2 regions of the Paraburkholderia sp. A3BS-1L genome follow, and region 1 is predicted to be linked to the other one. Evidence: riboswitches for the same ligand, from Rfam matches in the RefSeq annotation. Region 1 holds a riboswitch; the other holds the start of a gene.
The links. A riboswitch is a leader RNA that binds a small molecule or an ion and turns the genes downstream of it on or off. The one in region 1 is predicted to bind glycine.
Positions count from the first base shown of each region.

Region 1 (9,827 bases):
GCAGCACGACCTGAAGATGCTGAGTGCGAGCAAGGCTGCGGCGACCGTCGACAACGTCGAGGCGCAGGCGATCCTGATTCTCTCGGGCGCATATATAGGATTCCTTCCAAATCACTACGCGGCGCGCTGGGTCGAGCGCGACGAGATGCGGCGCATCGGCCCGGAGCAGTTCGGCATGCAGTCGCCCTTTTGCGCGGCGACGCGCCGGGCCTCTGCCGTACCTTCGATTTTGCAGGCCTTCATGGTGGACCTGCACGAAGTCTGGGTGCATGAACACGCGGACCAGCACGCGGACGAAAAGCCGCCCGCGCGCCGCAAATAGCCGCGCCGCCCGCGTGCTTGCGCGGGCGGCCATGAGGTGCTGCGGTCAAGTCAAGCGACGATGCCGCGACGCTCAGGCGGTCGCCAAGCGAACGCCCTGGGCACTGCCCGCCATGCCCTCGATCAGCGCGGCGACGTTCTCCGCCGTTGCCGCCGACAACGTCCAGCCGAGGTGCCCGTGCCCGGTGTTGTAGAACACGCCCGGCATGCGTCCCCGGCCGACCTTCGGCAGCATGCTCGGCAACATGGGCCGCAGTCCGGCCCACGGGATCACGCGCGAGGTGCTGACCTGCGGGAACAGGCGCCGCGTCCACTCGACGAGCGGCGCGACGCGGTCGGCGCGAATGTCCCGGTTAAGGCCGTTGATCTCGGCCGTGCCGGCCACGCGGAAGCGCTCGGCGCCCAGCCGGCTTGTGACGATCTTGGCGCTCTCGTCGAGCAGGCTGACCCATGGCGCCGCACGCTGGCTCGTCTCGTCGTCGAGGCATACGGTGATCGAATAGCCCTTCACCGGATACACGTTCACGCGGTCGCCCAGCATCGACGCGAATGCGCGGCTGTTGACGCCCGCGCAAACGACGATGCGCTCGAACCTCGCGTGGTGAGCGGCGCCCTGCTGCGTCGCCGATACCGTAAAGACACCGTCCGAATCGCGCCGGATCGCCGTGATCTGCGTGTCGTGGCGAAACTCCACGCCGTGCCGCACGCACGCTTGCGTCAGGCCGCGCGTGAACTTGTGGATGTCGCCGGTCGAATCGGAGGGCGTGAAGAAGCCGCCGTAAAACGCGCCCTCCAGCGTGGGCTCGATCTGGCGGATCTCGGCTGCGGTCACCGGCCTGCGGTCGAGACCGCCTTCGGTCAAGATGGCGTTGACCTTCGATGAAGCGTCGAAGCTCTTGCGGTCCCGGAAGATGTGCAGGATGCCGCGCTGTTCCAGGTCGAATTCGATCCCCTCCTTGCGCGCGGTCTCGAACAGGTGTTCGCGGGCCGCGATGGCAAGGCGCACGGTTTCGAGCGTGTTTGCCCGATAGTTCGGAATCTGCCGCAGGAACTCGGCCATCCACGAATATTTGTGCCAGCCCGGCAGCGGGTTTACGAGCAGCGGCGCGTCGCGCGTGAGCATCCAGCGCAGGCCTTTGAGAACGGTGGCGGCGCTGTTCCAGACTTCGGCGTTGCATGCGGAGAGTTGGCCGCCGTTCGCGAACGAAGTCTCCATCGCGCTATAGCGATGGCGTTCGAGCACGGTAACGCGAAAACCGCGCTTGGCGAGGGCGTAAGCGGTCGTGACGCCGGTAATCCCGGCGCCAATAATGGCGATTCGTGACATGACATGGTCCAGATTAGATTGAGCACTTGTCGTTTCCGACACCTGTGCCCCATCTGTCCATGTACCTGAGAGTTTCTTTCCGCGCCGGCGCTGGACGCGCCGGCGCGGAAATCTCCTTCGGTGGGCGCGTTCGCGCCGCTCTCCAGATGTTCTTGCTGCAGGGTCCTTGTGCCTGAGAGTTTCCGGGGCGGTTGCTCCGTCGGCGCCGTCAGGTGCTTTCGCAGTGACGGTCTCTCCCGCTGCAGCGTGTCGAACAGCGCAACGATAGCGGGCCGTTATTGCGCTTGCAAGCGATTTTTCGCTGGCACGCTGCTCATGGGCCGTTGACCGCCGCGCTCGGGGAGCGCATGCATCAATGCGCAAGAATCAATGCGCGAGAATGCCCATCGCCGTCTTCTTCAATTCCAGAAAATGCGGCTCGAACGCGACCTCCGGCGTGCGCGGGCGGTCCAGCTCGATGGGCACGTCGAGTGCCACCCGCCCAGGACGCGCCGAAAGCACCACGAGCCGCGTGCCGAGAAAGATCGCTTCGTCGATGTCATGGGTGATGAACACGATCGTGCAATGAAGCTTCTCCCATAGCTCGGTCAAGAACGTCTGCATGGAATGGCGCGTCTGCGCATCGAGTGCGCCGAAGGGCTCGTCCATCAGCAGCACCTTCGGCTTCATGACGAGCGCCCGCGCGATCGCCACGCGCTGCTGCATGCCGCCCGACAACTCGTAGGGCTTATGTTTGGCGAACGATTCCAGGCCGATGATGCGCAGGATCTCCGCGGAATCCTTGCGCCGTTGCTCTTTGGGAACCCCGTGCAGCGAAGGACCGAACTCGATGTTTTCTTCCACGCTGAGCCACGGAAACAAGCCGGCCTGCTGGAACACCACGACACGGTCGGCGCCGGGCTGTTCCTTGACCTCGCCATCGATATAGATGTTGCCCCGCGAGGGCGACGTCAGACCGGCGAGCAGGTGCAGCAAGGTCGTCTTTCCGCAGCCGGAAGAGCCGAGCACGGTGATGAATTCGCCGCCCCGGAACTGCAGATTGATGTTTTCCAGTGCCGTGGTGGCGCCGAAAGTCTTGTACAGGGAATCGATGACGATGTTCAAGTTCGTCTCCTGTTCGACGGTCAGACCGTCAATGGATCAATGCGCGAATGAGTCAATGCGCCAACGCTTTCGAATACTGCGGCGCGACGTTCGCGTCGAAGTTCGCCGGCACCGACGGGATACGCCCGATCTGGTTGAGCACCTTGGCGGTATTCACCAGCGTCTGGTACGTCGCGGAGGTTTTGACGCCGGCGTCGAGGCCCATCACCTTGGGCGTGGTCTGGTCGGCACCGGAAAAGAGCTCGTAACCGGCGAGCTCGCTCGTCGCAACCGGCACGGTCACGCCGGTGGCCTTCGCCATCTCGGCGATCGCCTGGTCGCGATTCTTCATCGTCACCTGATAGCCCGCGTCGAGCGCCTTGACGAAGCCGGTCACCAGGTCCGGATGCGCTTTCGCCCATTCCGCGTTGGCGATGCACACGTTGTAGCTGGAAGCTTCGCGCGGCAGGTCGCCGTCGGTCTTGATGGCCTTGCCGCCGGCTGCGCGCAGCGCGCTGAAGACCGGATCCCAGACGATCGCCGCGTCGATCGCGCCGGTCACCCACGAGGTGCGCATCTGCGGCGGCGCCATGTTGACCTGCGTGACCGACTCATACGGCACGTGCGCTTGCGCCAGGAAGGTCGCCAGTTCGAAGGAAGCCTGCGAGCCGGCCACGATCGCGATCTTCTTGCCTTTGAGCCCCGCCACGTCGTGGATGCCGCTATCGGGCTTGACCACGATGCCGGCCGCATTGGTATAGCGCTCCTGGTTGTACACGATGGCCATCGGCAAGCCCTGGGCGATGGCGGTGACGAGCGGCGGCACGCCAAGCCCGCACATGAACGTGAGGCTGTTCGACGCCAGCGCGCTCATGGCTGCCGGGCCCGAGCTGAAGAGCTTGTACTCGACATTGGCGTTCATATGCTTTTCGAACAGATGCTCGGCCATCGACACCATGTACGGATCGGCGCCGTTGTCCTCGTAGCCGATGATGACTTCGGGCTTGCCCTGCGAGTAAGCCGCGCCGGGCACCAGGCAGCTGCTGGCAAGCAGGGCCGCGCTCACGCCAAAGATCCATTGCATCTTTTTCATTTTTCGTCTCCTCGGATGACCCGATCAGTTATGTCCGCGCCAGGGAACGACTATGTTTTCGATCTTGCGAATCGCCAGCTCCATGGCATACCCGATCAACCCGATGATCACGATGCCGACGATCACGATGGCAACCTGCAAGGCTTGTCCTGCGAACTGCACGAGCCAACCCAGCCCGCTGCTCGCCGCGATCAGTTCCGCGGCCACGAGACAGGTCCACGCCACGCCGATGCCCACACGCATCGCGGTGAAGATTTCCGGCATGGCCGAGGGCAGCACGACCTTGCGGAAGATTTGCGCGTTGGTCGCGCCGAGCGTGCGCGCCACCGAGATGCGCAGCGCCGGCGTGCTTTTCACGCCCGACATGGTGCCGATGATGATGACCGGAATGGTGCCGACCAGAATGAGAATGGCCTTGGGCAATTCGCCGATGCCGAACCACACCACCAGCAGCGGGATATAGGCAAGCGGCGGAACCGGCCGGATGAACTGCAGCAGCGGGTCGATGATGTCGAATACGATCTTGTTTCGCGACATCAGCAGGCCAACGGGAACGCCGATCACAATCGCGCCGACAAAACCCACAACGATGCGCAAGCAACTAACCAGGATGTCGCTGATGAGCGACTGTCCGCCGTAGCCGTTATGGATGATGTCGACGAAGGCTTGCCACACCGCCACCGGCGAAGGGAGCGCAAAGGACGGAAAAATGCCTGCTTTCGATACCGCCTGCCAAAGCACGACGCAGATCGCGAGAACGGCGGTCGTCAGCCACCAGGAATTGAACTTGCCGTGGCCGCGGCGTATCTTGATCACCGGCTCGATTGGCGAGTCGACGGGATGCTTCATCATTTTCGTCAGTCTGGGTAAGGCTTTCACCGCCGTCTCCTCAAGTTGAAATGCAATGAGCTCGCCGCGGAACGCTTTTATGTTTCACCACGCTTGTTGTTAGCGTCTCGCCCGTTGAACCAAGGATTCTCAATCAATAAAACGGCGGGTAGTACCACGCGGGAAGATCCGATGGAGCCAGTGCCAGATGAGCCTGGCACCATGGATTCCTTCGATGATTCGGACGGCGTGCGCAAACCGCGCGCCCGCTCGCCGTTCTGCGCTCGCGCTGCGTCGCAGCAGCGGCAAGCGCTCGCCCGCACCCGTGAGGGTTCTCCCGAAGGCCGGTGAGGCAGGTTCATCGCGAACCGTCGCTCCGAAATTCACCTAATCGACTCGGGAGGCCCCTATTGAATATTGTGGGCCGATAATGGCCGAATGTCAGGTCGATTTATCGGCTTTGCAAACCGGCGATCGAACTTTCGGACTTTCACCGCCCTCTCACCGCCCTCACCCATCACAGGAGCAAGCATGCCGACCCGCACCCCGTCCGCCCTTTGGGCCCAGCAGTTCCGACGGTCACCGGAGTCGAAAACAAGTCTGCAGCACCAGATTCGCGAGATGCTGGTGGCCTCCATCCTCGACGGACAACTGCCGCCCGACGCCGCGCTGCCGTCGAGCCGCGAACTGGCCGAGCAGCTTGGCGTCGCCCGCAACACTGTCGTGCTCGCCTATCAGATGCTCGTCGAGGAAGGCTATCTGGTCTCGCGCGAGCGCAGCGGCCACTTCGTCAACCCCGCCATGCTGGAAGGCCTGCACGGCGTGACGGTGCAAAAGCAGGCTCAGGAGCGCGTGCAGCAGCGGGAGCAGCAGCGCGCGGATCAAGCCGTCGCGGCCGAGCCGCATGGCGCGGCGTCGCCCTTCGCACCGGTCTGGAAATCGCGCATCCAGCGCCCGCCCTCGGCCCAGCGCAACATCGTCAAACCCGCCAATTGGCAGAACTATGCATATCCGTTCATTTACGGGCAGTTCGATCAATCGCTGTTTCCCACCAACGACTGGCGCGAGTGCTGCCTGAAGGCGCTATCGATCATGGAGATCCGCAACTGGGCGCCCGACCTGATCGAACGCGACGACGAGTCGTTGATCCAGCAGATCCGCACCCGTGTGCTGCCGCGGCGCGGCGTGTTCGCGATGCCCGACGAAATCATCATTACGAATGGCTGCCAGCAGGCGCTCTACCTCGTCGCCGATTTGCTGTTCGGGAAAAACACCACGGTCGGCTTCGAGAATCCGGGATATCCCGATGCCCGCAACATCTTCGTGAACCGCAAGGCGAATCTGCTCGAACTGCCGATAGACGCCGAAGGGATCGATCCGGTGCGCCTCGCCGACTCGCTCGCGCGCTGCGATTACGTGTTCGTGACGCCGAGCCACCAGTGCCCGACCACAGCCACCATGCCCATCGAGCGCCGCCGCGCGCTGCTCGAGCTCGCCCAGCAGCACGACTTCGTCATCATCGAAGACGACTACGAGAGCGAGAACACCTTCTCCGGCACGCCGCATCCGGCCTTGAAGAGCCTCGACACGGCGGATCGCGTGATCTACGTCGGCAGCCTTTCGAAGACCTTCGCGCCCGGCCTGCGTCTGGGCTACGTGGTCGGCCCGCCCGAGCTCGTGCGCGAGCTGCGCGCGCTGCGCCGCCTGATGGTGCGTCACCCGGTGGCCTATATCCAGCGCGCGTTCGCGACCTTCCTCGCGCTCGGGCATCACGACGCGCTGCTGCGCCGGCTCGCCCATGCCTACAAGGAGCGGGCGCGCGCGCTGATGGCGGCGCTCGATACGCATTTACCCGAGGTGCGCTACGTGCCGGTCGGCGGCGGCGCGTCGTGCTGGGTGCAAGGCCCGCCCTGGCTCGACTCCGCGCGCCTCGCCGACGATGCGCGCGAGGCCGGCATCCTGATCGAGCCCGGCGGCGTGTTCTTCGCCGACGACGCCGAACACAGCCCTTGGTTCCGCATGGGCTTCTCCGCCATCGAGCTCGACAAGATCGAACCCGGTGTGCGCGCGCTCGCGCAAGTCGTGCGTCTGCAGCGTCCCGCCTGAGCGTCCCCGCCGCGGCCCTGAGCGGCCCGCATGCTGGCCCAGGCGAAAGATTCGCACTGGTGCTACCGCACTCGATGAGCAAACCTTAACGTGTCGATATACGGTGCCACGCACGACTTCTCGTGCACGGCGCCGGCTTCCAACTGGAGACACGTATGGCAGATACGCTCAGCGCCCAATCCACCGTCACGGCCGACACGCTCGCCGCCTTTTCCGATGCCTTCAACCGTCATGACGCCAATGCGCTGATGGAATTCATGACCGAAGACTGCGTATTCGACGCGGCTGGCGGCCCCGAAGTCTACGGCACCCGCTTCGTTGGACGCGAAGCGGTGCGCGCCGCCTTCGAAGCCGTCTTTCGCACCTTTCCCGACGCCCACTGGGGCGCGGGACGCCACTACGTCGCGGGCGATCGCGGCGTGTCCGAATGGGTGTTCACGGGCACGCACGCTGAAGGCTGGCGCATCGAAGCCGAAGGCTGCGATCTCTTCGAGTTCCGCGACGGACGCATTGCCGTGAAGCGCGCGTTCCGCAAGGAACGCCCGAAGCAACCGGCGTGAGCCCACGCAGCGGCACCAGGCGTTTTGAAACGAAACGTTCCATTTCATTTCAGATTCATCCATCGAGCACAGATTTCCTTGACCCTCACGGGGCGCCGAATAGCATCGAATACACGGCATCCCGTCAAACGACAACCGGAGACAGTAGATGAGCGAAAAGACCTCGACCCAGGCGGCCAGCGGCCCGCAGGACATGACCCCGTCCGAAGCCTTTGTTGAAACCATGGCGGCCAATGGCGTGACCGACATGTTCGGCATCATGGGCTCCGCCTTCATGGACGCGATGGACATCTTCGCGCCCGCCGGCATCCGCCTCATTCCCGTCGTTCACGAGCAGGGCGCGGCTCACATGGCCGACGGCTACTCGCGCGTGTCGGGCCGTCACGGCGTCGTGATCGGCCAGAACGGCCCCGGCATCAGCAATTGCGTGACCGCCATCGCGGCGGCTTACTGGGCCCATAGCCCGGTCGTGATCGTCACGCCCGAGGCGGGCACGATGGGCATCGGCCTCGGCGGCTTCCAGGAAGCGAATCAACTGCCGATGTTCCAGGAGTTCACGAAGTACCAGGGCCACGTGACCCACCCCGCGCGCATGGCCGAATACACGGCGCGCTGCTTCGACCGGGCAATGTCCGAAATGGGCCCGACCCAGCTGAACATTCCGCGCGATTACTTCTACGGCAAGATCAAGGCCGAGATTCCGCAGCCGCGCCGCCTCGACCGCGGCCCCGGCGGCGACGAAAGCCTCAACGAAGCGGCCGATCTGATCGCCAGCGCCAAGTTCCCAGTCATCATCTCGGGCGGCGGCGTCGTGATGGGCGACGCAGTCGAGGAGTGCAAGGCGCTCGCCGAACGCCTCGGCGCGCCGGTCGTGAACAGCTACCTGCACAACGATTCGTTCCCGGCCAACCATCCGCTCTGGTGCGGCCCGCTCGGCTACCAGGGGTCGAAGGCCGCCATGAAGCTGATTTCGCGCGCCGACGTGGTGATCGCGCTGGGCTCGCGGCTCGGACCGTTCGGCACGCTGCCGCAACATGGTATGGACTACTGGCCAAAAGACGCGAAGATCATCCAGATCGACGCCGATCACAAGATGCTCGGCCTCGTGAAGAAGATCTCGGTGGGCATTTGCGGCGACGCCAAGGCGGCCGCGCAGGCGCTCACCGAGCGTCTCGCGAATCGCACCCTCGTGAGCGACGCCACGCGCGGCGAACGCGCCGACCAGATCGCCAGCGAAAAGGCCGCGTGGGAAAAAGAACTCGATTCGTGGACCCACGAGCGCGACGCCTACAGCCTCGACATGATCGAAGAGCAGAAGCACGAGCGCACGCCCACGGGCGGCGAGTATCTGCACCCGCGCCAGGTGCTGCGCGAGCTGGAAAAGGCGATGCCCGAGGACGTCATGGTGTCCACCGACATCGGCAACATCAATTCGGTCTCCAACAGCTACCTGCGCTTCAACAAGCCGCGCAGCTTCTTCGCGGCGATGAGCTGGGGCAATTGCGGCTACGCGTTCCCGACTATCATCGGCGCGAAGGTTGCCGCGCCCCACCGCCCCGCGGTCTCGTATGCGGGCGACGGCGCATGGGGCATGAGCCTGATGGAAACGCTCACCTGCGTGCGCCACAACATTCCGGTGACGGCCGTGGTGTTCCATAACCGCCAGTGGGGCGCGGAAAAGAAGAACCAGGTCGACTTCTACGACCGCCGCTTCGTGGCGGGCGAGCTCGAAAGCCCGAGCTTCGCCGGCATCGCGAAGGCGATGGGCGCGGAAGGCATCGTGGTGGACAAGCTGGAGGACGTGGGCCCGGCGCTCAAGCGCGCGATCGATCTGCAGATGAATCACGGCAAGACGACCATCGTCGAGATCATGTGCACGCGCGAGCTCGGCGATCCGTTCCGCCGCGACGCGCTCTCGAAGCCCGTGCGCCTGCTCGACAAGTACAAGGACTTCGTCTAAGCGGCAAAGTAGCGGCCCGCGCGCGCCCACCCGGCGCGCGCGGGTTTTTCGCATATGGACGTTGCGTTATTTATCTGAATCCCATGAAACCATGAAAGCCCTGAACCGCATCGTCGAAAGCGCCCGCCAGGCGCCCATGCGCATCGTGCTTTGCGAGGCCGAGGACGCGCGTGTGCTCGCCGCCGCGGCCCGGGCGAGCCAGGAAGGCATCGCGCGCATCATGCTCGTCGGCCAGCCGGACGCCATCCGCGCCGCCGCCGCGCTCGAGTCCATCGACCTTGGCGAGATCGCGCTGATCGACCCGCAAACCAGCGCCTGGCGCACCGCGTTCGCCGGCGAGCTCGTCGCGTTGCGCGGCGCCAAGGGCATGACGCCCGCGCTCGCATGGGAAGAGGCCGCCAAGCCCCTCGCCTTCGCCAATCTGATGGTGCGTCTCGGCCACGCGGATGGCTCGGTGGCCGGCGCCGTCCACACGAGCGCCGACGTGGTGCGCTCGGCCATCCAGCTGATCGGTGTCGAGCCTTCGTTCAAGCTCGTATCGAGCTTCTT
Region 1 covers NZ_CP120443.1:1,387,509-1,397,335, forward strand. The annotation lists gene P5W99_RS21465 (LysR family transcriptional regulator) at 1-322, shown strand, start outside; gene P5W99_RS21470 (D-amino acid dehydrogenase) at 395-1,648, opposite strand; glycine riboswitch at 1,799-1,898, opposite strand; gene P5W99_RS21475 (ABC transporter ATP-binding protein) at 2,015-2,752, opposite strand; gene P5W99_RS21480 (taurine ABC transporter substrate-binding protein) at 2,805-3,824, opposite strand; gene P5W99_RS21485 (ABC transporter permease) at 3,849-4,676, opposite strand; gene P5W99_RS21490 (PLP-dependent aminotransferase family protein) at 5,184-6,758, shown strand; gene P5W99_RS21495 (nuclear transport factor 2 family protein) at 6,914-7,318, shown strand; gene xsc (sulfoacetaldehyde acetyltransferase) at 7,467-9,278, shown strand; gene pta (phosphate acetyltransferase) at 9,370-9,827, shown strand, end outside.

Region 2 (9,827 bases), on a different replicon from region 1:
CACGGCCGGCGTGTGCGTGTCGTAGTAGCCCTGCCCGATATAGGAGCGGAACACCTGGTTCTTGTCCGCGAGCGCGCGCAGCGCGGCAAGCGCTTCGGCTTCCGAGCGCGGCTGCGAGAACGGCCCGAGCGGCAGCGTCTCGTTGCGGCGGATCTTCGCCGGAATCACCGCATCGATCAGCGCGGCGCGCGAGGCGAAGCCGAGCGCGTCGAGCATCGCCTGCTGGTCGGCCGAATCGGGGCCGATGTGGCGGGCGGCGAAAGCGTCATGCGCTTCGAGCGCAGCAAGCGAGAGCGGGGAGTTCATCAGACGATCCGGGTGTTCGAGCTTCATGGGGGTTCCGGGTTTTACTACCGGCACGGGCGGCGCGGGTTGAAGTGCGCGCCGTCCGCGCCGTTACGGTTAAGACAGGGTTGCCTGCTGAATGGCCGATCAGGCGCCGATGGCCTTTTCGTACGCAGCAGCGTCGATCAGCGCGTCGAGCTTGGCGTCGGCGGCCGGCTTGATCTTGAAGAGCCATGACTCGTACGGGGCGCCGTTCACCTGGTCCGGGGTGTCGACCAGCGCCGAGTTCGATTCGATGATCTCACCCGCGACCGGTGCGTAGATGTCCGAGGCGGCCTTGACCGACTCGATCACGGCAACCGCGTCGCCGGCGGTGACGGCGCGGCCCGCATCAGGCAGTTCGAGGAAGACGATGTCGCCGAGGGCTTCCTGCGCGTGGTCGGTGATGCCGACGGTCAGCGTGCCGTCGGCTTCGGTGCGGATCCATTCGTGCGATTCGGTGTATTTCAGATCGGCCGGGATGCTCATGGTTGCTCCAGTGCGTGGTTCGTTATGGCTTGAAAGAGGGGGGGCGTGCGTGGCGCGGATCCTCGCGGATCGCCTTGGCTCAAGCGGCGAGCACCTTGCCGTTGCGCACGAAGGGCAGTTTTACCACGCTTGCGGGCAGGGCCTTATCGCGGATCAACACCTGCACGACGTCGCCCGGCTGCACGCCCTGGGGCACGCGCGCGAAGGCGATCGATTCCTGCATCGTCGGCGAGAAGGTGCCGCTCGTGATTTCACCTTCGCCCTGCGGCGTGACGACTTTCTGGTGCGCGCGCAGCACACCGCCGGCCTTGCCGTTTTCCTTTTGCAGGATCAGGCCGACGAAGGCCATGCGCGAGCCGTTGGCTTCGAGCACGGGGCGGCCGACGAAGTCGCGCGGCTCCTTCATGTCGACGGTCCAGGCAAGGCCCGCGTCGAGCGGCGAGACGGTGTCGTCCATGTCCTGGCCGTAGAGATTCATGCCCGCTTCGAGGCGCAGCGTGTCGCGCGCGCCGAGGCCGCAGGGCTTCACGCCCTGGCGCTGCAGGGCATCCCAGAACTCGCCCACGGCGGCGGCGGGCAGCACGACTTCGAAGCCGTCCTCACCGGTGTAACCGGTGCGAGCGATCATCAATTCGCCGAACGGCGAGGCTTCGATCTTCGCGGCGTTGAAGGGCTTGAGCAGTTCGGTGGCGCTGCGCGAGGCGGGCGCGACTTGCCAGACCTTTTCGCGTGCGTTCGGGCCCTGCACGGCGACGATCGCGAGATCGCGGCGCGGCGTGACGGTGAGGCCGAAGCCGCCTTCGGCGTTGAGCTTCTCGAACCAGGCGATGTCTTTTTCGGCGGTGCCCGCGTTGACCACGGTGCGGAACGTATCTTCAGCAAAGTAATAGACGATCAGGTCGTCGATCACGCCGCCTTCGGGGTTCAGCATGCACGAGTAGAGCGCCTTGCCCGGCGTGACGAGCTTGGCCACGTTGTTGGCGAGCGCGCGGGCGAAGAACTCGCGCGTCTTCGCGCCCGAGAAGTCGACGACGCACATGTGCGAGACGTCGAACATGCCGGCATCGGTGCGCACGGCGCGATGCTCGTCGATCTGCGAGCCGTAGTTGACGGGCATGTCCCAGCCGCCGAAGTCGACCATGCGGGCATTGAGCGCGCGATGCGAGTCGTTCAGCGGGGTGCGTTTGAGTTCGGTCATGGGGCCTCAGGCGGTCACGAAAAATCGCGCGAAAACGAAAAAGGCCATGCAGGAAACGCCACAGGCCCAATGCCTGGGGTCGGTTCTTGCATGGCCCCTCTGTCCTCGATACCTGAGAGATTGCGCCGTGCTTGATGGTGCTCGATGGCGCGCGCCCCTTCGGTGGGCAGCCTGAACGCCAGGAGTTACGATCCTCCGCCGCCGTTCTACTACCGCTCTCCAGAGTTGCGGATTCGAAATTCACGCGCTGCGCTGGAAGGCGAGCGGGCGATTCGAAGGTCCGGCGCGCACGGTCCTTTTGCCTGAGAGTTTGTGGGTTGCCCCTTCGGCGGCGCCGCGCATTGCACCCGCTCGATGGCAGGGTGCGACAAACGGCGCGCTCTCCCGGCGCGCGCAGCGATTGTGCGCGACGCTTGGGCGGTGTGTCAATGCGGAAAAAATCGGGGCAGGCGGCGCGCGGCTGGCTGCACAGCGCGTCGCCTGAGGTGCCGGGTTACTCACCGATCGCGCGCGCCGCCGTATCCAGCTCCTGGTTCAGCACGTGTTGCTCGTCGGCGGAGATGCCGCCGCCGTGCTGGCTGGCCATGTCGTGCGCTTCGCCGCGGATCGTGTCGAGGCGGTGATGGAGCGCAGCCCCCTGGGGCGGCGGATAGTAGCCCTGATTCACGCGCATATCGATGCGGCGGCCCAGATTGTCGAGGCGTCCGTCGATCTGATGCAGGCGCTCCACGGCCACATCATGCGGGCTCGGGCCGGGATTCGGGGCCACCACCACGGTGGGGCGCGGGGCGGACTGGTTGACCACGCACGCAGCGAGCGTCGAGATGAGCGCGCCGGCGGCGGCGTAGCGGATGGCACGGTTCAAACGGGTCATTGAGACTCTCCTTGTTTGCAGCTTCTCGTCGTCGTTGCTGCATTTTTTTGCGTCGTACGTCCGCAAACGTGCCGCGCGCGCCGCCCGATGACCCGGGTGCGGCGCGCACTTGTAACGATTTGTTCAGACCTTTCAGCCGCGTCGGTGAAATGCAAGCTGCGAGGCGGGCGGCTCAAGCTGCACGCGTGAACGCAATCGTGCGGCCTTCGGCAGCGCTTTGCGTGGCGATCTCGATGATGCTCATCACGTCAATGGCATCCTGCGGGCTCACCGGGAATGGCTCGCCATCGCGGATCGCGGCCGCGAGCGCGCGATAGAGATCGGCGTAATTGCCGGCGGCGTTGGGCGCGGTGCGCTCGGCTTCCGTGCCATCGTCGGCCAGTGTGTGCAGGCGGCCCGCTTCGTTGCCTTCGCCGAAACCGGGCTGGCCCGGACGCAGCCCCGCCTTCAATTGATCTTCCTGCGTATCGAGCCCGTTCTTCAGGTAGCTGCCGCGCGTGCCATGAATCACGAAGCGCGGCGCGAACGCGGCCAGCGCGCTCGCGTGGAGCACGGCGTCATGGCCGGGGTAGCGCAGCATGAGATGCGCGTAGTCGGGCGCGCTGGCATTGTCGCGGCGCGCGTGGACGAACGCCGTGACTGCCTCGGGCGCACCGAACAGCGCGAGCGCCTGGTCGATCAGATGCGGCCCGAGGTCGTAGAGCAGGCCGCCGCCGCGCGTGGCGTCCTCGCGCCAGCGCTGGCGCACCTGCGGGCGGAAGCGGTCGAAATGCGATTCGAAGTGCGTGACGCGCCCCAGCGCGCCGTTCGCGAGCAGCTCGCGCACGGTGAGGAAGTCGCCGTCCCAGCGGCGGTTGTGGAACGGCGCGAACACGAGGCCACGCTGCTTCGCGATGGCCGCGAGCGTGCGCGCCTCTTCAGCGCTGAGCGTGACCGGCTTGTCGACGAGCACATGCTTGCCGCGCTCCAGCGTGCGGCGCGCGAGCTCGTAGTGCGTGTCGTTGGGCGTGGCGATCACTACGCATTCGATGGCGTCGAGCGAGAGCAGGGCGTCTAAGTCCGGGACGATCGCGGCGTCCGGGTAGTCGGCCTGCGCGCGCTCGGCCTGGCTCGTCGCGATGACGGCAAGCGTGGCGGCGCCGCTATGGGCGATCACGGGAGCGTGGAAGGTCTGGCCGGCGAAGCCGTAGCCCATCAGGCCGATTTGCAGGGGGGCAGTCATGAAGCGCGTCCTCTTTCCAGCAATGAAGCGGCGCGGCGCGAGCCGTCGCCGGGGGTGGCGGGAGCCCGTCATTGTGGCACGCGTAGCAGGGGCGACGCGTGAACGGCATCGGGGCCGCATCGATGTGAAGCCGCCTCGTGTTAACATCGCACCTCTCGCGTGAGAGGCCGCAGCGCTGTTGCGCGCGCCTCGCGCCATGCCGTGCCGGCCGCCGCGCTTTAAAGCCCTTGGGGCCTGAAGCCGCAGCGCCACGAAACGCACGCCTCCCAGCCGTACCACCTGTTTTTCCAATCCAGCAACGATGTCCGCAGGCCTGAATCCCGCCCAAAGCGAAGCGGTGCGCTATCTCGACGGTCCCTGTCTCGTGCTCGCCGGCGCGGGCAGCGGCAAGACGCGTGTGATCACGCAGAAAATCGCGCATCTGATCGAAGCGAAAGGCTTCGAGCCGCGCCATATCGCGGCCGTCACCTTCACCAACAAGGCCGCCGCCGAAATGCGCGAGCGCGTGGGCAAGCTGCTCGAAGGCAAGACGCTCACCACGCCCGGCAAGGAAGGCCGCAAGGTGCCGACCAACCAGTTGACGGTTTGCACGTTCCACTCGCTGGGCGTGCAGATCCTGCGCCAGGAAGCCGAGCACCTGGGCCTGAAGCCCCAGTTCTCCATCATGGACTCCGACGACTGCTTCTCCATGATTCAGGAGCAGGTGGGCTCGACGGATAAAGGCTTCATCCGCAAGATCCAGTCGATCATCTCGCTGTGGAAGAACGGCCTCGTGATGCCCGAGGAGGCGCTCGCCACCGCGTCGAACGAAGACGAGCACCAGGCCGCGATTGTCTACCGCAACTACGTGGCGACGCTGCACGCCTACCAGGCCGTCGATTTCGACGACCTGATTCGCCTGCCCACCGAGCTCTTCGCCAGCAACGAGCCGGTGCGCGAGCGCTGGCAAAACAAGCTGCGCTATCTGCTGATCGACGAGTACCAGGATACCAACACCTGCCAGTACGAGTTGCTCAAGCTGCTGGCGGGTCCGCGCGCCGCGTTCACGGCGGTGGGCGACGACGATCAGGCGATCTACGGCTGGCGCGGCGCGACGATCGAAAATCTCGCGCAGCTCGGCAAGGACTATCCGAAGCTGCACGTGGTCAAGCTCGAGCAGAACTACCGCTCGACGGTGCGCATTCTCACGGCGGCGAACAACGTCATTGCGAACAACCCTAAGCTGTTCGAAAAGAAGCTCTGGTCCGAGCACGGCATGGGCGACACCATCACGGTCACGCCCTGCAACGACGAAGAGCACGAAGCGGAATCGGTGGTGTTCCGCCTCTCCGCGCACAAGTTCGAGCGCCGCGCGCAGTTCCGCGACTACGCGATTCTTTATCGCGGCAACTTCCAGGCGCGCATCTTCGAACAGGTGCTGCGCCGCGAGCGCATTCCCTACGTGCTCTCGGGCGGGCAGTCGTTTTTCGACAAGGCGGAGATCAAGGACATCTGCGCGTACCTGCGCCTGATTGCCAACCACGACGACGATCCCGCGTTCATCCGCGCGATCACCACGCCGCGCCGCGGCGTGGGCAACACCACGCTCGAAGCGCTCGGCTCGTTCGCGGGGCAGGCGAAGGTTTCGTTGTTCGAGGCCGTCTACATGGGCGGCATCGAAGCGCGGCTTTCGGCGCGCCAGGTCGAGCCGATGCGCGTGTTCTGCGACTTCATGCAACGCCTCGCCGAGCGCGCGCATAAAGATCCGGCGACGGTCGTGCTCGACGACCTCATGGACGCGATCCACTACGAAGCGTATCTCTACGACGCGTTCGACGAGCGCCAGGCGCAGTCGAAGTGGCAGAACGTGCTCGAATTCCTCGAATGGCTCAAGCGCAAGGGCACGAAACCCGAACAGCAGATCGGCGAGGACAGCGAAGCCACCGGTTATGACAACACCGACGGTCTGGCCGACACCGGCAAGAACCTGATGGGCCTGATCCAGACCGTGGCGCTGATGTCGATGCTCGAAGGCAAGGAGGAAGACCCGGACGCGGTGCGCCTGTCGACCGTGCACGCGTCGAAGGGGCTCGAGTATCCGCATGTGTTCCTGGTGGGCGTGGAAGAGGGGATCATGCCGCACCGTGGCGGCTCCGAGGACGACGTGATCGACGACGCGCGCATCGAGGAAGAGCGCCGGCTCATGTACGTGGCGATCACGCGCGCGCAGCGCAGCCTGCATCTGAACTGGTGCAAGAAGCGCAAGCGGGCGCGCGAGACCGTGGTGTGCGAGGCGTCGCGCTTCATCCCCGAGATGGGACTCGACGACGCGCCGCCGCCCACCGCGGAAGAAGCGCCGATGTCGCCGAAGGACCGGCTCGCGAGCCTGAAGGCGTTGCTGCAGAAGGGCTGAGGGCGCGGGCTTCTTCGGCTGCGGGCGTGAAATGAAAAGGGCTGCATCGCATGCGATGCAGCCCTTTGTCGTTGTGCGCCATGCGGCTTGCGCCGCGTGCTGTCGTTGCGGCGGCATTCAGGCGACGACGCGCTTACTTTGCCGCGCTCACCATATAGTCGACGGCGGCCTTCACGTCGGCGTCGGAGGCGCTCGAACCGCCCTTGGGCGGCATCTGGCCCTTGCCGTGCAGCGCGTAGTTGTAGATCTTGTCCATCGGATCTTTCAGGCGCGGCGCCCAGTCGTCCTTGTTGCCGAACTTCGGCGCGCCGAGCACGCCAGCTGCGTGGCATGCCTGGCAGACCTGCTGATAGAGGGCCTTGCCCGCCTGCGAGGCGTCGGCGCTCTGGCCCGCGCCGCCTGCGGCCGGTGCGGAAGACGTTTGCCCGATCGCGGCGATCGCCGCTTTTGCGGCTGCGGCTTGCGCGTCGGCTGCTGCATTGGCGTCTGAGGCCGGCGCAGCGCTTGCGGCTGCCGCAGCCGGCGCAGGCTGCGGCGGATCCTGGAAGTTCGCACCGCCGTGGTTCGCCATGTAGACGATGGCCCGGCTGATCTCGTAATCGCTGTAATCGTCGGGGCTCGTGCCGCCGCGCGGGGGCATGGCGCCTTTGCCGGCGAGCGCCGTTTTCACGAGCGTATCGAAGCCTTGGGAGATGCGCGGCGCCCAGTCGCCCGAATTGCCGAACTTGGGCGCGCCTGCCGCGCCGCTCGCGTGACACGCGGAGCAGACGGCCTGATAGACCTGCTCGCCAGTCTTGTAGACGCGCGGCGCATTGGCGTCGTGCACCGACACCTGCGCGAGCGGCGCGATGCGCGCGGCGACCTGGTCGGTAGAGAGTTCATCGGTGCCCGCTCCGGTGCGCGTCGTGTTGTCGACGTAGTAGGCGAGCAGAATGATGATGACGATGGGGACGGCAAACCCGGCAATGACAGCGGCAATCAACTGCCCGGGCGTTTTGATCGGGGCTCCGTGGGGTGCTTCGCTCATGCTTGTCTCGACTCCCGTTGGTATTGTGGTGAGCGGTACAGCAGGACGGCAACAGCCTTGCGATAGATCAAGCACGGACGATTATAGACGCAAGGTTTCGCAGCGGGTTGCCGCAGGCGGGGGCTCTTCAGCGGGCGTTTACCCGAAGTGGTGCGGCGCAGCGGGGGGTGTTTGGGTAAATGGTGACGGATTGCAGGGGCGAGGCGTGGGGCTTATGGCTGGCGGGTACGCCAGTCAAGGCGCGCGCGGTGGACGCCGGCATCGAAACCGGGTATTCTCTCGGTCTCATTGCGGTGTCGCTATCCCCGTTTTCTTCGGGCTCCCGGCGGCAACTGCACCTCAATGCGCCCGTAGCTCAATGGATAGAGTACTGCCCTCCGAAGGCAGGGGTTGCTGGTTCGATCCCAGCCGGGCGCGCCAAGAAATGCATGAAAATACAATAGCTTAGCGATTGTCGATCGCCAGGACGTTTGGGATGGCTATACGACTTCGCGCGAACACACGGCTATGGAACGGACCGCAGCCAATGGTTCGCTCTGTATCGTGACGACGAAAAAATCGATGATGAAACGTTCGTCAACGGCGTGCGACGCGGCTCCTTCCGACTACATCCGATCGGTCCGATGCGACGTAGCGAAGGCTGCATTACGCTCGCCAATCCTGCCGGCTTTGCGCAACTGAGTAGCTACCTGCGCGAGAAGGTGCGACGCTGCCGATTCCGGATACAACTCTGAAAGCCTACGGCACGGTAGAGGTCCGCCAATGAAGTGGGTTCGTTACAGCGCGAACATTATTACGACGCTCGTACTCGGCTTCCTGCTCTCCCGCTGGATCGTTAGTTTGCCCTGCGAATTCTCGCCGCTATCGGCGTCGATCGCGTTCGTGATGCATGCGTTTGGCGTGGACACCGTCAAGAACGCAGATGACATTGAAACGACTGGCTTGCTGGTCATCATCGCCGCCGCGATGATCGTTGCTGCGCTGCTGGTGTGGCTTGCGAATGTCGCGCTGCGCCGTTGGCGCGCTTCGACATGAAAGACGCACTCCTCAACACCCCACCGAAGCGTCACTCAGCTTCGAATCCACCTCACTAGCCTCCCCGCCCGGCACGATACACGCCAAAAACGCATCGATCGCCGGACTCTGCCGCCGCGCCTTCAGGTAATAGACATACTCATCGATAGTCGTGTCCACGCCGCGCAGCGCAATCACCCGCAGATCCGGATGCCGCTCCGCCTCGCCGTGCGGAAAAATGCTGCCGCCTACGCCGTGCAGGATCGCTTCGCGAATCGCCTCGCGGCTGCCGATCTCCGCGACCGACGCCGGCGCGACACCGGCTTTCGCGAGGATCTCCTCGGTGCAGCGGCGCGTGACCGATCCTGCTTCGCGAATCAAAAGACGCACCTCGGCAAGGCGCGCGGCGTCGATCACGTCGAAGCGCGCAAGCGAATGACTGCGATGCACCACGAGCACGAGCGGATCGCTCGAAATCACGCGCCGCTCGAGCCCATCCGCGTCATTGCGCTGCGACGACACCGCGAGGTCGATGTGAAACTCGTGCAGCGCATTGAGAATGTCTTCCGAATTGCCGATCCGGCAGGTGAGCGCAATGGCCGGATGCGCCTTCGAGAAGCGGCCAATCGCTTCCATGATGTAATACGGCCCGGTTGCGCCTAGCCGCAATTGACCTTCGAACAGGCCACCGACGTTGCGCAGCATGATATCGGCCTGCGCTTCCAGGTCGATCATTTTCTCGACGAGCGGCAGGAGCGCGATGCCGGTTTCGGTGACCGCGAGGCGGCGTCCGCTGCGGTAGAACAACTCGACGCCGTATAGCTGCTCGATCTGACGGATCTGCGCGGCGATGGTCGGCTGACTCACGCCGAGGTGCCGCGCCGCACGCGTGATGCTGCCCTGACGGACCGTCGCGTGGAACGCCTTCAACTGATCGAACAAAATCCCATCCTCTTTTCCGGCTCGCCCGCGCGTCAGCGTAGCGAACCGATGTGTCCGTTGCATGACGCGCGCGGATGTCGAGTCGGCGCAAGCGCCCACCGGGTTTCGAGCAAAAAAGCTGAGGTGCACCGAAAGAAACCTGATGGAACCGGTCACTGCGAGGACATTCGTCGATGCGTTAATGAGCGCATTCGTCATCCACGGACCGATCCTCATGCGTCGAATCGATTCGCGCGCCGTCTGGGCGGCGCTTCTTTTTTCTCTTGCTCTCGCTGCGTGCGACGGCAGCGGCAGCGACGGCTCGTCGGCTTCGCCGAGCACGCGCAGTCAGCAATCTAGCCCGCA
Region 2 covers NZ_CP120442.1:3,198,098-3,207,924, reverse strand. The annotation lists gene gcvP (aminomethyl-transferring glycine dehydrogenase) at 1-333, opposite strand, end outside; gene gcvH (glycine cleavage system protein GcvH) at 433-813, opposite strand; gene gcvT (glycine cleavage system aminomethyltransferase GcvT) at 893-2,011, opposite strand; glycine riboswitch at 2,101-2,244, opposite strand; glycine riboswitch at 2,293-2,408, opposite strand; gene P5W99_RS14715 (hypothetical protein) at 2,505-2,876, opposite strand; gene P5W99_RS14710 (oxidoreductase) at 3,058-4,107, opposite strand; gene P5W99_RS14705 (UvrD-helicase domain-containing protein) at 4,409-6,499, shown strand; gene P5W99_RS14700 (c-type cytochrome) at 6,633-7,526, opposite strand; tRNA gene P5W99_RS14695 (tRNA-Arg) at 7,871-7,946, shown strand; gene P5W99_RS14690 (tlde1 domain-containing protein) at 7,997-8,260, shown strand; gene P5W99_RS14685 (hypothetical protein) at 8,289-8,561, shown strand; gene P5W99_RS14680 (LysR family transcriptional regulator) at 8,574-9,482, opposite strand; gene P5W99_RS14675 (hypothetical protein) at 9,625-9,827, shown strand, end outside.
Region 2: linked by a shared signal. The riboswitch ahead of gcvT (glycine cleavage system aminomethyltransferase GcvT) and the one ahead of P5W99_RS21470 (D-amino acid dehydrogenase) in region 1 are both predicted to bind glycine.